3 regions of the Planococcus sp. BI3 genome follow, and region 2 is predicted to be linked to each of the others. Evidence: riboswitches for the same ligand, from Rfam matches in the RefSeq annotation. Region 2 holds a riboswitch; each other region holds the start of a gene.
What was found. Region 2 has a riboswitch for lysine ahead of AC1MEO_RS05720 (aspartate kinase). Riboswitches for the same ligand answer to the same signal wherever they lie in the genome.
Positions count from the first base shown of each region.

Region 1: it holds a riboswitch for lysine, as region 2 does, so the genes downstream of both, AC1MEO_RS06880 (Na+/H+ antiporter NhaC family protein) here and AC1MEO_RS05720 (aspartate kinase) in region 2, are expected to answer to the same signal.
Region 3: it holds a riboswitch for lysine, as region 2 does, so the genes downstream of both, dapA (4-hydroxy-tetrahydrodipicolinate synthase) here and AC1MEO_RS05720 (aspartate kinase) in region 2, are expected to answer to the same signal.

Region 1 covers NZ_CM155266.1:1,349,846-1,354,102, reverse strand. Annotated here, with positions in the region: gene AC1MEO_RS06890 (sulfite exporter TauE/SafE family protein) at 1-208, shown strand, start outside; gene AC1MEO_RS06885 (bifunctional metallophosphatase/5'-nucleotidase) at 221-1,564, shown strand; lysine riboswitch at 1,636-1,817, shown strand; gene AC1MEO_RS06880 (Na+/H+ antiporter NhaC family protein) at 1,926-3,500, shown strand; gene AC1MEO_RS06875 (sodium-dependent transporter) at 3,697-4,257, shown strand, end outside.
Region 2 covers NZ_CM155266.1:1,127,628-1,131,884, reverse strand. Annotated here, with positions in the region: gene uvrC (excinuclease ABC subunit UvrC) at 1-1,201, shown strand, start outside; lysine riboswitch at 1,239-1,413, shown strand; gene AC1MEO_RS05720 (aspartate kinase) at 1,537-2,763, shown strand; gene AC1MEO_RS05715 (succinate dehydrogenase cytochrome b558 subunit) at 3,170-3,784, shown strand; gene sdhA (succinate dehydrogenase flavoprotein subunit) at 3,830-4,257, shown strand, end outside.
Region 3 covers NZ_CM155266.1:3,042,413-3,046,669, reverse strand. Annotated here, with positions in the region: gene ypfJ (KPN_02809 family neutral zinc metallopeptidase) at 1-559, opposite strand, end outside; gene AC1MEO_RS15280 (SAM-dependent methyltransferase) at 619-1,230, opposite strand; lysine riboswitch at 1,336-1,514, shown strand; gene dapA (4-hydroxy-tetrahydrodipicolinate synthase) at 1,643-2,533, shown strand; gene AC1MEO_RS15270 (STAS domain-containing protein) at 2,585-3,424, opposite strand; gene AC1MEO_RS15265 (GGDEF domain-containing protein) at 3,545-4,257, opposite strand, start outside.

The sequences.
Region 1 (4,257 bases), 220 kb from region 2:
AGCCATCGTCAATTCTGTTACGCATATTTCGCTGGGGCATGTACCGTGGATCTACACGATTGCCGTTGTTCCGGGTGCATATATCGGTGCGAAAATAGGGGCCAAATTAAACAAACGCCTCAATTCGGAAATGCTGGTGACGATTTTGCGCCTGGTATTGCTGGTGCTGGGGCTGCGATCAATTTACGAAGGAATATTCAGTTCTTAAAGAGGTGTTTTCATGAGCGAAACTATTCATATTTATCATACAAATGATTTGCATAGCCATTTTACAAATTGGCCGCGCATCAAATCTTTTTTAGCTGAGCGGAAAAGATGGCACGAAGAAGAAGGGGACGTCTGTCTGATTTTGGATATTGGTGATCATGTCGACCGCTCGCATCCTTATACGGAAGGCACATCCGGAAAAGGCAATGTGCTGCTATTGAACGAAGCGGAATACGATGCAGTGACAATCGGCAATAATGAAGGCATCACCCTTTCGAAAGATGAGCTTAACGACTTGTACGTCCAGGCTGAGTTTGAAGTGGTGGTATCGAATTTATTCGATTTGGAAGGCAATCGTCCAGAGTGGGCCAAGCCTTATCATATCGTCCATGCAAAAAACGGAATGCGTATTGGACTAGTGGGGGCGACTGCGGAGTTTACGCCATTTTACCGCAAATTGGGGTGGCAAATCACCGATGCAAAAGAGTCGATACTCCAGGCAGTAAAAGAAATTGAAGAAGAAACTGATTTGATCATCTGTCTATCGCATCTTGGCATCAAAGAAGATGAATTATTGGCAGATCTTTGTCCGCAGATCAATATTATCCTAGGGGCCCATACCCATCATGTATTCCACGAAGGAAAATGGCAGGGAGATACGCTGCTCGGAGCTGCAGGGAAATTCGGGTTTTATATTGGCCAGATTACAGTAGAGGAAACTTTCGGGAAATCTTCTGCGCAGCTGATTGAGACTTCCCGGTTACGTGAAATGGGAGAAGGTTTTGATGACTTTTTGGTTCAACAAGGAAAAAATCAAATGGATGAGCTGATTTTTCACAGCACCAAAATCCTGAAAGCAGAGTGGTTTAAGGAATCGGAGCTTGGAGATTTATTTGGACAGGCAATGATTGACTTTACAGAAGCCGATTGTGCCTTGTTCAATGCGGGAATCTTTATGGAAGATATGCCCGAAGGCGCCTTGACACGCTATGATTTCCATAAAATGCTGCCGCATCCCATCAACCCTTGCCTCGTCGAATTAAGTGGAGCGGAGTTGAAGGAAATCTACCTGCAATCCATGAATTCAGATTGGCCGCAGCTTGAGTTAAAAGGAATGGGCTTCCGAGGTGTGGTATTCGGCAAAATGATTCATATGAATATGGAGATCATTGACCATCGATTCTACATTAATGGTCAACTGGCAGTGCACGATCAAATCTATCGTTTGGTCACCTTGGACATGTTGACCTTTGGTTATTTTTTCCCTAGTTTGAAAAGAGCTGCCAAAACATATTTCATGCCCGAGTTTCTGAGGGATGTCTTCAGCCAATTTTTTCACAGTAAAGCCTTGAAATAGAAGGAATGTTCAGAGTATAGAGGCATTTGATTTTGTGTTAATTTTACGCTATGCTAACAAAGAAATATATATTGGTGGGTAGAGGCTGCAGAGCTGATCAGTAGGGTGCGCGAGTTTGACCGCGTGGAACGCATCTGAAAGGGAGTTTTGCCGAAATCCATTTCCTGGGGTCTAAGGAAATGGATTGGGGTCATTCTGAACAAGAATGTCACTGTCATTCAAGCGAAAGTTTGAGTGGAGAGCTACAGGGTTGTTTGATGTTTTAACGCACAGACGAATTGTAGAAGGCTGACTTATCCAACTGGAGAGGTCGGCCTTTTTTGTCTCATTTTTCACCCATCAAAAACAAGGAGGAACATTTATGGAGAATACGATTTTTTCGATTTTGCCGCCGATTATTGCAATCGTCATGGTGTTATTGACACGCCGTGTGCTGCTGTCATTAGGTGCGGGCATAGTCGCAGCAGCTGTTATCCTGACATGGTTTGCACCAGTCGAAGCACTGCAGGAACTTTTCACCTCATTCGCAATTATTTTCTGGGATGAAGGCTTTAACGCCTATAATGTCTTTATCATTCTCTTTCTTCTATTGCTGGGCATCATTACAGCATTCGTCAGCCTGTCAGGAGGAAGCCATGCTTTCGCTGAATGGGCCTCGACACGCATCAAGTCAAGAAGAGGGGCGAAAATCCTGACAGTGGCTCTTGGGATCCTCATCTTCATCGATGATTATTTCAATGCATTGGCAGTAGGGCAAGTTGCGCGTCCGATTACTGACCGCTACAAAATTTCACGCGCCAAGCTTGCTTACTTTATCGATTCGACTGCTGCACCGGTTTGCGTGGTCTCTCCAGTCTCGAGCTGGGGCGCTGCCATCATCGGCATTATCGCGACCATCTTGGCTGGCCAGACCTTCGTGGAATATTCTGCACTGGAAGCCTTCCTATGGATGGCTCCGATGAACTTCTACGTAGTCGCATCATTGGCCATCGTCTTTTTCGTTGCCATCCGTGACGTGGATTTTGGAGAAATGAAGAAACACGAAGTATTGGCCATCACCAAAGGGCAGCTTTTTGATCCGAAAAAAACCATCCCTGGTGAAATGAAAGAAGATTTCCCATCCCATTCACATGGCCATGTCAGAGATTTGCTGCTTCCTATCCTATTGTTGATCCTTGGAACGGTAAGCGCGATGATTTGGACAGGCTATCAGAATGCCGGCCAGGTTTTTGACATTTGGCTGATTTTTGAAAATACAGATGTACCCGCTTCCTTATTGGCTGGTGGTCTATTAGGGGCACTGACCTCAATCATCCTTTATGCCATGCAGATCAAGCGGAACAAAACAGCTAATGCAGGTTGGATCGCCAAGGGCATTTGGGCAGGCATCAAATCAATGATGGGCGCTGTCCTAATATTGATATTTGCCTGGTCGCTGACTTCATTGATCGGATCGCTTGAAACGGGAACGTATTTAGCTGGTGTGGTTTCTGACGGCAATATCCCGACGGCTATTCTGCCGGTGCTCCTGTTCGTCTTAGCCGGCGTCATGGCTTTCTCTACAGGAACATCATGGGGATCATTCGGTATTCTTTTGCCGATTGCCGGAACCATTATGATCGAAGCGGATCCATCCTTGCTGTTGCCGGCTTTATCAGCTGTTCTGGCCGGTGCTGTTTTCGGAGATCATTGTTCACCGATTTCCGATACGACGATCCTGTCTTCAACAGGAGCCGGAAGCAATCACATGGATCATGTCTTGACGCAGATTCCATATGCATTGACGGCTGCTGGCATTGCAGCGATAGGGTATATTGTCATAGGTTTCACAGGTTCGCTGTTAATTTCTTTAGGTGTGGTCTTAGTGGTACTGGCTGTGCTCTTCCTGGTCTGGTCAAAGCGCACAACTATTATTGAGAAACAACAAAATGCATAGTGAAAACAAGGCAGAGAAGCTTCTTCTCTGCCTTTTTACTTTTGCGGCAATAGTTTTTTTGAAATATATTGTGAATTCATCTTTACTTTAGGGATGCCTCTCGGTATACTATTTTTAGATCGACTAATAATCTGAAAATAATCAAAATTCCTATTTTTATGTCAATAAAATGGGAATAAACAAAGGGGGAAGAGAGATGGAACGTTCACAATGGGGTACGCGTGCTGGCTTTATCATGGCTGCCGTCGGCTCTGCAGTAGGTCTGGGTAACATTTGGCGATTTCCGTATGTTGCGTATGAAAATGGCGGGGGTGCATTTTTCATACCGTATCTGTTTGCATTATTGACTGCAGGGATACCGATTTTAATACTTGAATTTACCATCGGCCACAAGTACCGTGGTTCAGCACCGTTATCATTCTTTAGAATGGGTGGCAAAAAATTGGAATGGCTTGGTTGGTGGGCAGTATTTGTGTCCTTTATCATATCTGTATACTATGCCGTTATTATCGCTTGGGCAATGCGCTATACTATATTTTCTTTCAACCAGGCATGGGGTACAGATACTCAAGACTTCCTGTTCACTGAATTTCTGCAATTGACGGTTCAACCGGGAGAAACCGGAGGGATTGTATGGGGCGTATTCATTCCATTGGCTCTTGTATGGATCATTACTTTGGGGATCCTGTTGGCAGGCGTTAAAAAAGGAATTGAAATGGCCAACCGGATTTTCATCCCGACTTTGCTGATCATTTTC
Region 2 (4,257 bases):
GAAGCAGCAATTGGTCGAAAAGATGTCTGAAGCGTCAGAGAACCTGGAATTTGAGCGTGCTATGGAATACCGCGACCAAATTAACATGATCGAAACCGTCATGGAAAAACAGAAGATGGCGATGAACGACTTCACCAATCGCGATGTATTTGCCTATGCAGTCGATAAAGGCTGGATGTGCGTCCAGGTCTTTTTTGTGCGTCAAGGGAAATTGATTGAACGCGACGTCTCGCTGTTTCCGCTTTACCGGGATCCGGAAGAAGAGTTTTTGACTTATCTGGGCCAGTTTTATGAAAAGGCGAATCATGTCAAACCCAGTGAGATCCTCTTGCCGGAAGCGGACGATCCGGAAATGCTGAAGGAATGGCTCGGCGTTCGGGTACTCGTTCCACAGCGCGGAAAGAAAAAGGATTTGGTGGCGTTGGCCAAAAAAAACGCGGAGATCGCCATCAAGGAGAAGTTCCAGCTGCTGGAGCGCCAGGAAGAACGGACAGTCGGCGCCTGTATAGATCTGGGAGAAGCGATGAACATCGAAACGCCTTTGCGCATCGAGGCCTTCGATAACTCGCATATCCAGGGAGCCGATGCGGTTTCTGCGATGATTACATTCATTGACGGCAAGCCGTCCAAAAAGGATTACCGGAAATATAAAACACGCAACGCTTCCAAACCGGATGATTATGCGGCAATGCGTGAAGTTATCCGCCGGCGTTATTCGCGTGTCTTGAAAGATGGCCTGCCTTTGCCGGATTTAATCGTTATTGATGGCGGCAAAGGGCAGATGGAGTCGGCGCGTGAAATTCTGGAGGATGAACTTGGTTTGTCGATTCCGATTGCAGGACTGGCAAAAGATGCCAAGCACCAGACCTCTCAATTGCTGTACGGTTCACCTGCTGAAATTGTGCCGCTCAAGCGGACCAGTGAAGCCTTTTACCTGATGCAGCGGATTCAAGATGAGGTCCACCGGTTTGTCATCACCTTCCACCGCCAGCTGCGCGGCAAGAATTCAATTCAGTCGGCACTTGATGGCCTTGAAGGAGTGGGGCCGAAACGCAAACAGCAGCTGCTGAAGCATTTTGGGTCGGTCAAGAAACTCAAAGAAGCATCTGTTGAAGACATCAAACAGGCAGGAATGCCGGAAGCGCTGGCACTGTCCATCAATCAGCATTTTGCAGAGGACACATTGCCAAGCGAATCATAACATGTTAACGTAAGAGAATAATTGAATCACTTGTAAAAGTGATGATAGAGGCGCGGACGTCAATAGTAAGCATTCGGAGATTTGCAGAATCTGAGATGAATGGTGAAAGGGGCGGTCGCCGAAGTGTGCGTGTAACTGCTGTTGCGCATGCTGGTTCTGCATTTAAGAAGTGCAGAGCTGTCAGAGTCAATCTCTGGAGGGCTATCTCACATGGACGTTTTTCGTACATGATGAAAGAGGTAGTTTGCCGCGGTTGCGGTGAGCTGCCTTTTTTTGTGCCTGGTTTTGCTGCCAGCCATATTGAGGGCCACATACTAAATGTGGGAGTGGATGAAATGGAAACGATCGTCATGAAATTTGGAGGAACGTCTGTTGCAACACCTGAAAAAATCATCGGAGTGGCGGAGCGGGCCATCCGTGAAAAGGAAAAAGGCAAACGGGTGGTCATCGTCGTTTCAGCCATGGGAAAAACGACCGATACACTGCTTGGGCTGGCGGGGGAGATTTCTTCTGAACCGCCAAAGCGGGAAATGGACATGCTGCTGGCTACCGGTGAGCAGATCACCATTTCGCTGCTGGCGATGGCTTTCAAAAAGCTGGGCCATGAAGCCTTATCTTTCACTGGCTGGCAGGCGGGAATCGAGACAGAGTCCGTGCCGCGCAATGCACGCATTGAACAGATTCATACGGAACGCCTTGAACGTGTACTGGAAAACGGCTATTTCTGTGTAGTAGCCGGCTTCCAGGGAGTTGATAGGATCGGCAACATCACCACACTCGGCCGCGGCGGTTCTGATACGACCGCTGTCGCGCTTGCTGCTGCCTTGAAAGCAGAGAAATGTGAAATCTATACAGATGTCAACGGTGTCTATACATCCGATCCGCGCTATGTAACTGGTGCACGCAAGCTGGAACAGATTTCCTACGATGAAATGCTGGAGCTTGCCAATCTCGGGGCGGGTGTCCTGCATCCGCGTGCAGTTGAGTTCGCGAAAAACAATAATGTACCATTATCCGTCAGAGCAAGTTATTCAGACGAGCCTGGCACCATCATACAAGAGGTGATCACTGTGGAGAAAAACTTAATCGTCAGAGGCGTTGCCTTTGAACCTGGAATCGCGCGTGTAACTGTAACCTACAAAAAGCCGTTTAATGGATCGCTTGCCAATATCTTCACGAAGCTTGCCGAAAATCAAATTGATGTGGACATAATCGTCCAAAGCATCAGTGATGAGTTTCCGCCATCCGTGTCATTTTCCATCTCTCAGGAAAGCCTGGAAGAAACACGCCGTGTCCTGACAGAATCAAAAGATGAAATTGGCTTCCTGTCGTTCAATGCCGAGATTGATTTGTCGAAAGTATCGATTGTGGGATCAGGCATGGTGTCCAATCCGGGCGTAGCTGCGCGGATGTTCGATATTTTAAGAAGCCAGGATATTCCGGTGAAAATGGTCAGTACATCTGAAATCAAAATTTCGGTGGTGGTGCCGGAATCGGATATGAAAAAATCGGCGAATGCTTTACATGAAGCCTATGGATTGTCTGAAGTCCACTCTTCTTAAGAAAAGGGCATTTCAGCAACCAGAAATCAAGCCCTAGAACAAAGTAAGTGACAAAATTCACAAAACGTTCAAATTCTCAATGGCGATATTGAGATAATGCTGATATCAGTGCAATAGAGTGAATTCGAAAGAAAAAGCGATTCTCAATTAGAGAATCGCTTTTTAGCATAATTCCATTAAAACGGTTACATTCTGACTTATCTTGTTGCAGGGAGGACGGCTTTCACGTACAAAACGCTTGATAACTATCTGTTTAAAAGAGCTTCGTTGCCTTGACGCTCCTATAGGGGGGGAGTACAATAAATATGTCATATTATTGTATCATGATGGTGTGCGGCTTCAGGTGCTTTCGTAATATCGTTAGCTTTGAACGCTGCCAATTAATGTTTTGAGGGGGGTAAAATTTTTGGATAACAATCGCGAATTTTTAATGCGCAGGCTGCACTCATTGTTGGGGATTATACCTATCGGTTTATTCTTAACACAGCACTTAATCGTCAACCATTTTGCTACACAAGGAGTAGAAGCATTCAATAATGCATCTCACTTCATGGCAAGTCTTCCATTCGTTATTTTCCTGGAGATATTTGTCATTTATTTACCGATCTTGTATCACGCGTTCTATGGCCTATACATAGCGTTTACTGCGAAGAACAATCCTGGGCATTATAGCTATATGCGCAATATTTTGTTTGTTGCACAGCGCTATACAGGGGTCTTCCTGGTAGTCTTCATCGCTTGGCACGTTTTTGAAACAAGATTCCAAGTCGCTATTGGAGCAGCTGCTGAAGCTGATTTCAGTATGATGGAAAACATTTTGAGCAATCCATGGATGTTGGCATTCTACATTCTGGGTGTATTAGCCGCAACTTTCCACTTAGCAAATGGACTTTGGTCTTTCCTTGTTACTTGGGGAATTACACAATCCGAAACAGCACAGCGATACACAACTTATTTCACGCTTCTAGTATTTATTGTATTATCGGTTATTGGTATCAGAGCATTGTTTGCATTCGTTTAAGAATGTTTCAATCATTGGTGAACTAAAAGAGGAGTGAATACTAACATGGCGAAGGGCAAAATTACGATCGTCGGTGGCGGCCTTGCTGGCTTGATGGCATCCATTAAAGTTGCAGAAGCAGGTTCTCCCGTCGATTTATTTTCAATCGTTCCAGTTAAACGGTCCCACTCAGTATGTGCACAAGGCGGGATCAACGGAGCGGTCAATACAAAAGGTGAAGGGGATTCTCCGGATATCCACTTTGATGATACTGTTTACGGCGGAGACTTTCTTGCGAATCAGCGTCCCGTAAAAGCAATGGCGGATGCAGCACCTGGGATTATCCGTATGTTCGACCGTATGGGCGTTATGTTCAACCGTACACCGGAAGGCCTTTTGGATTTCCGTCGTTTTGGTGGGACTATGTACCATAGAACAGCGTTTGCCGGTGCTACAACTGGCCAGCAATTGCTGTACGCATTGGACGAGCAGGT
Region 3 (4,257 bases), 1.9 Mb from region 2:
TTAATTGGTTGCGGAGAGGCTGCACTTCTTCCATAACGCCGAGCAGGTTTTGGACATGATGCCCCACTTCATGCGCCACTACATAGGCCATGGCAAAGTCGCCCGGTGCCTGAAACTGGTTCTGCAATTCATTGTAGAAGCTCAAATCGATGTACAGCTTGTAGTCGCCGGGACAATAGAACGGACCGACTGCTGCTCCTGCCGTTCCACATGCCGATTCGACGCTTCCGGTGTACAGGACGAGCGTCGGTTCAACATACTCCATGCCTTCCTCTGCAAACACTTCTGTCCAGACTTCCTCGGTATCGGCCAAGACGACCGATACGAATTCAGCCAACTCTTCTTCTTCTTGCGTCGCTTCATAAGGCTGATTGGATGTTGTATCCGTGGACCCTCCACCCAGTTGATCAAGGATGACGCCCGGGTCACCGCCCAAAAACGCCACCAGCAGCACAATCAGGATGCCTCCGATGCCGCCTCCTGCAACCATCGCGCCGCCTTTTCCTTTTCCTCTTCGGTCTTCAACATTTCTGCTGGCTTTTCTGCCTTTCCATTCCATATAGGGTCCCTCGCTTTATAATGTTTTTTCTTTTAAGCATACCCATTAACACCTTGTTTCTAATCCATTCTGGGCAGTCGGTAAATTAAAAATCGTTCCCTTGGATCTCTGTGGAAATCCGGCAACGGAATTTCCTGCACTAACTGAAAGATGGTGCTGTTTTCGAGGAAATCAGTATAATCCTGTGAAGCGAAAAACAGGATCACCTCTACCATTCGCGGATCCTCTTCAGCCGAACGCATAACTCGATTTATAAAAGTGATGAATACTTGCACAGAAAAAGGATTGAAGAAATAAAATTTATTGTCCCGCCCTGCTATCGGGTAGTCCTGTGCCAGGCAATTATAGAAGCCGATGCTGCGTTCAGCACCTTTATGTTTTTTCATATACTGTTTTTTATTGTTAATGGCTTCCGCATAAAAGACCGGGTTCATCTCAATCCCGGCACTTTCTGCACCGAATAGGTGATGGACATAAAAATTCAGGCGGCCTTTTCCGCAACCCACATCCACCAGCCGGTCTTCAGGAGTCAGGCTGTAATTCTCGAATAGCCTGTCCAACAGTCCATAAGGAGTCGGCTCGTAACGGTTATGATGCAAGGAATCCGTGAAGCCCCGCTGATTTCCTGCCGTTGCAATATTGAACCGGTGTTCATAGGCCTGTTCGTTCATCCGGATCCCTCCCTTTCCATAAGATTTTACGTTTTTCATCTTGCAATTGACAGAGAAATTTGTTATAGTACAGCTAATTAAATATTTCTTGCTCCAGCTTATATGGAGTAGGATAGAGGCGCAAAAACCATCAGTATGCAAAACGAGGAGTATGAGCTCCATTGACGTTTGCTGAAAGGGGTCTTTGCCGAAGTGGCGGAAATCTCATATTTCCGTACACTGGGTCTGCATTCAATAAGTGCAGGACTGTCATATAGGAAACTATATGGAGGGCTATCTGATGCACAGGAACGAATGGTAAACATTGTTTCTACTGCAGCAACGGGACCCCTCGTTGCTGCTTTTTTTGTTCCTTCCTGATTGGCCCCTCACCTCTAAGCTCCGAAAAAAATTAGAAAAGGGTGTGTTCTGTATGAATTTCGGCCAAGTAATTACAGCAATGGTGACGCCATTCGATCAACATGGAGAAATCGATTTTCCGGCAACACAGAAACTGATAGAGCATTTGATTGCAAACGGTTCAGACGGCCTTGTCGTTGCAGGGACCACTGGTGAATCTCCAACCTTATCGGCAGAGGAAAAAGTTGAACTGTTTCAGTTTACCGTCCACATAGTCGCCGGACGGATTCCGGTGATTGCAGGAACCGGTTCCAACAATACACGTGCTTCCATTTCCTTGACGAGACAGGCGGAAGAAACCGGCGTTGACGGCATTATGCTGGTCACGCCATATTACAACAAACCTTCACAAGAAGGCATGTTCCAGCATTTTCAGGCAATCGCCCAGTCCACAAGCTTGCCGGTCATGCTGTATAACATCCCAGGCCGCAGCGTGGTCAACATGTCTCCAGAGACAATCATTCGCCTGTCCAAGATCGACAATATCGTTTCTGTCAAAGAAGCGAGTGGAGACTTGGACGCAGCTGCAGAAATCATCGAAAAAACACCGGACACATTTTCTGTCTACAGCGGAGACGACAGCCTGACCTTGCCGATGCTGTCAATCGGCGGCACGGGCATCGTCTCAGTATCTGCGCATATTATCGGCAACGATATGCAGGACATGATCACCAGCTTCAAAACGGGTGATGTGAAAACAGCGGCAGCCATTCACCGGCGGTTAGTGCCAACAATGAAAGCCGTGTTCGCTGCACCAAATCCATCTCCTATCAAAGCTGCACTTAATATGGCAGGCGTCGAGGTTGGCGGCGTTCGCTTACCGATGATCCCATTGACTGAAGAAGAAACCCTGACATTGTGCAAGTCTCTGCCTGATCTCCATTCAGAAGCCATGACCAACTAGACACATGACGTGAAAAAACGCTGAAGCTATGGGCTTCAGCGTTTTTTCACGTCAATTGATCTTCATCTGTTCGAGAACACGCTTCAAGCTGCCGCCGATTTCCAAGTCATTCAACCCAACTCCGATTTCAGTCAGCGTCCGGGCAATTTCTGGACGGATGCCGGTAAGAATCGAACGGACACCGACCAGCTTCAGCGAACGGATGATTTTGATGATCTGCTCAGCCACCATGGAATCCACCCGCACGACTCCCGATAGGTCTACGATCAACACTTTGATTTTCAACTCATTTGCCGACAGCAGCGTCTGTTCCAGAATATAGCGTGCCCGATCAATTTCAATGCTGCCGACTAAAGGTAAAATGGCAATCTCGTCACTGACGGGTACGACCGGTGCAGAAAGTTCCAGGAACTCCTTTCTTGCTGACTTCAATTTCCGCTGATAAGAAACCGTGTAGGCTTGTGTATAGGAATAAGCCGCGTAATCCAGGATAGAATGAAAAAATTCCATGACATCAAAAAGACTTTGAAGCGCCATTTCTTTTCGGATCGCTTCCGTTTTTATGACGGCTCCGATATGTTTTCGGTAAAGCGATGTTTCCGCTAACGCATCTTCAAGCGCTCTGCCGTTTTCCAGAAAAAAGTTGCCCGTTGCTTCTCCCCAATCCTGAATGTTCTTATAGACTTTTTGTACATCACAACTATTGCTGATTGATTCTCCAATCAACTCTACAAAACCGGTTCGAACTTTAGTGACGATATCGATAAAGGCCTTGTTCATTTGAAGCTGATCTTGTGGAGCCTCTTTGACCGCTTCCTCATGGATCAATTGAGCGATTAATTCTTTATCCAGCAAAACCCGTTCACCCAGCAAACGATTGTTTTTTTCCATCGGAACCTCCAAAAGTGAAGATATTTTCATATGCCATCATTATAGCCGTTAAGCCGTTGATTGTAATGATTTTTTCGCATAAAAATACATCCGTCTAAAAACGGATGCACAGCCCAGCTTTTAATCACTTCCAAACACACAGTTTCTGCCATTGGCCTTAGCCTTATAGAGGAATCCATCCGCCCGCGACAGCAGACTTTCCACTCCATCTCCAGCGGTGTAGGCTGCGGCGCCAATGCTGACGGTGACAGGCACATGCTGCCAATCAGCAGCTTCCATGTGGCTGCACAATAGATTGCCGAGCTTCAGGCTTTCCTCAATCCCGGCATCCGGCATGACCACCACAAACTCTTCTCCACCAAGCCGCACCACGATGCCCGCAGTTCCAACTTCCATTTCCAGACGCCAGGCCAACTCCTGCAGTACGGCATCCCCCGCCTGATGGCCATATGTATCATTGACTTGTTTAAAATGATCGATATCCAAAATCAGAACAGCCACTTTTCTGCCGTCTTCCGCCTGCGATAAAAGCTCTTGCAGCCATTCTTCCAGGTAGCGGCGGTTTTTCAAGCCCGTCAGCTGATCGGTAGTAGCCAATTGCTGCAGTTTCAGGTTAAGCTCCATCAGCTCCTCCTGCTTGCATTCCACTTCACTCATCAAAGTCTGCAATTTTTCATAAGCTTCCGCTGTCTCACGGTTGATCTGCTCGGCATTGCGCTTGGCCAGCAGCAATTCCTTTTCATATTCTCCCCGGACACTCATCTGAATCAAAGCGCATTCGTAGAAACCATCCTGTTCGGTCGTATTCATCAGCACCGGCATTGGACCCGCAT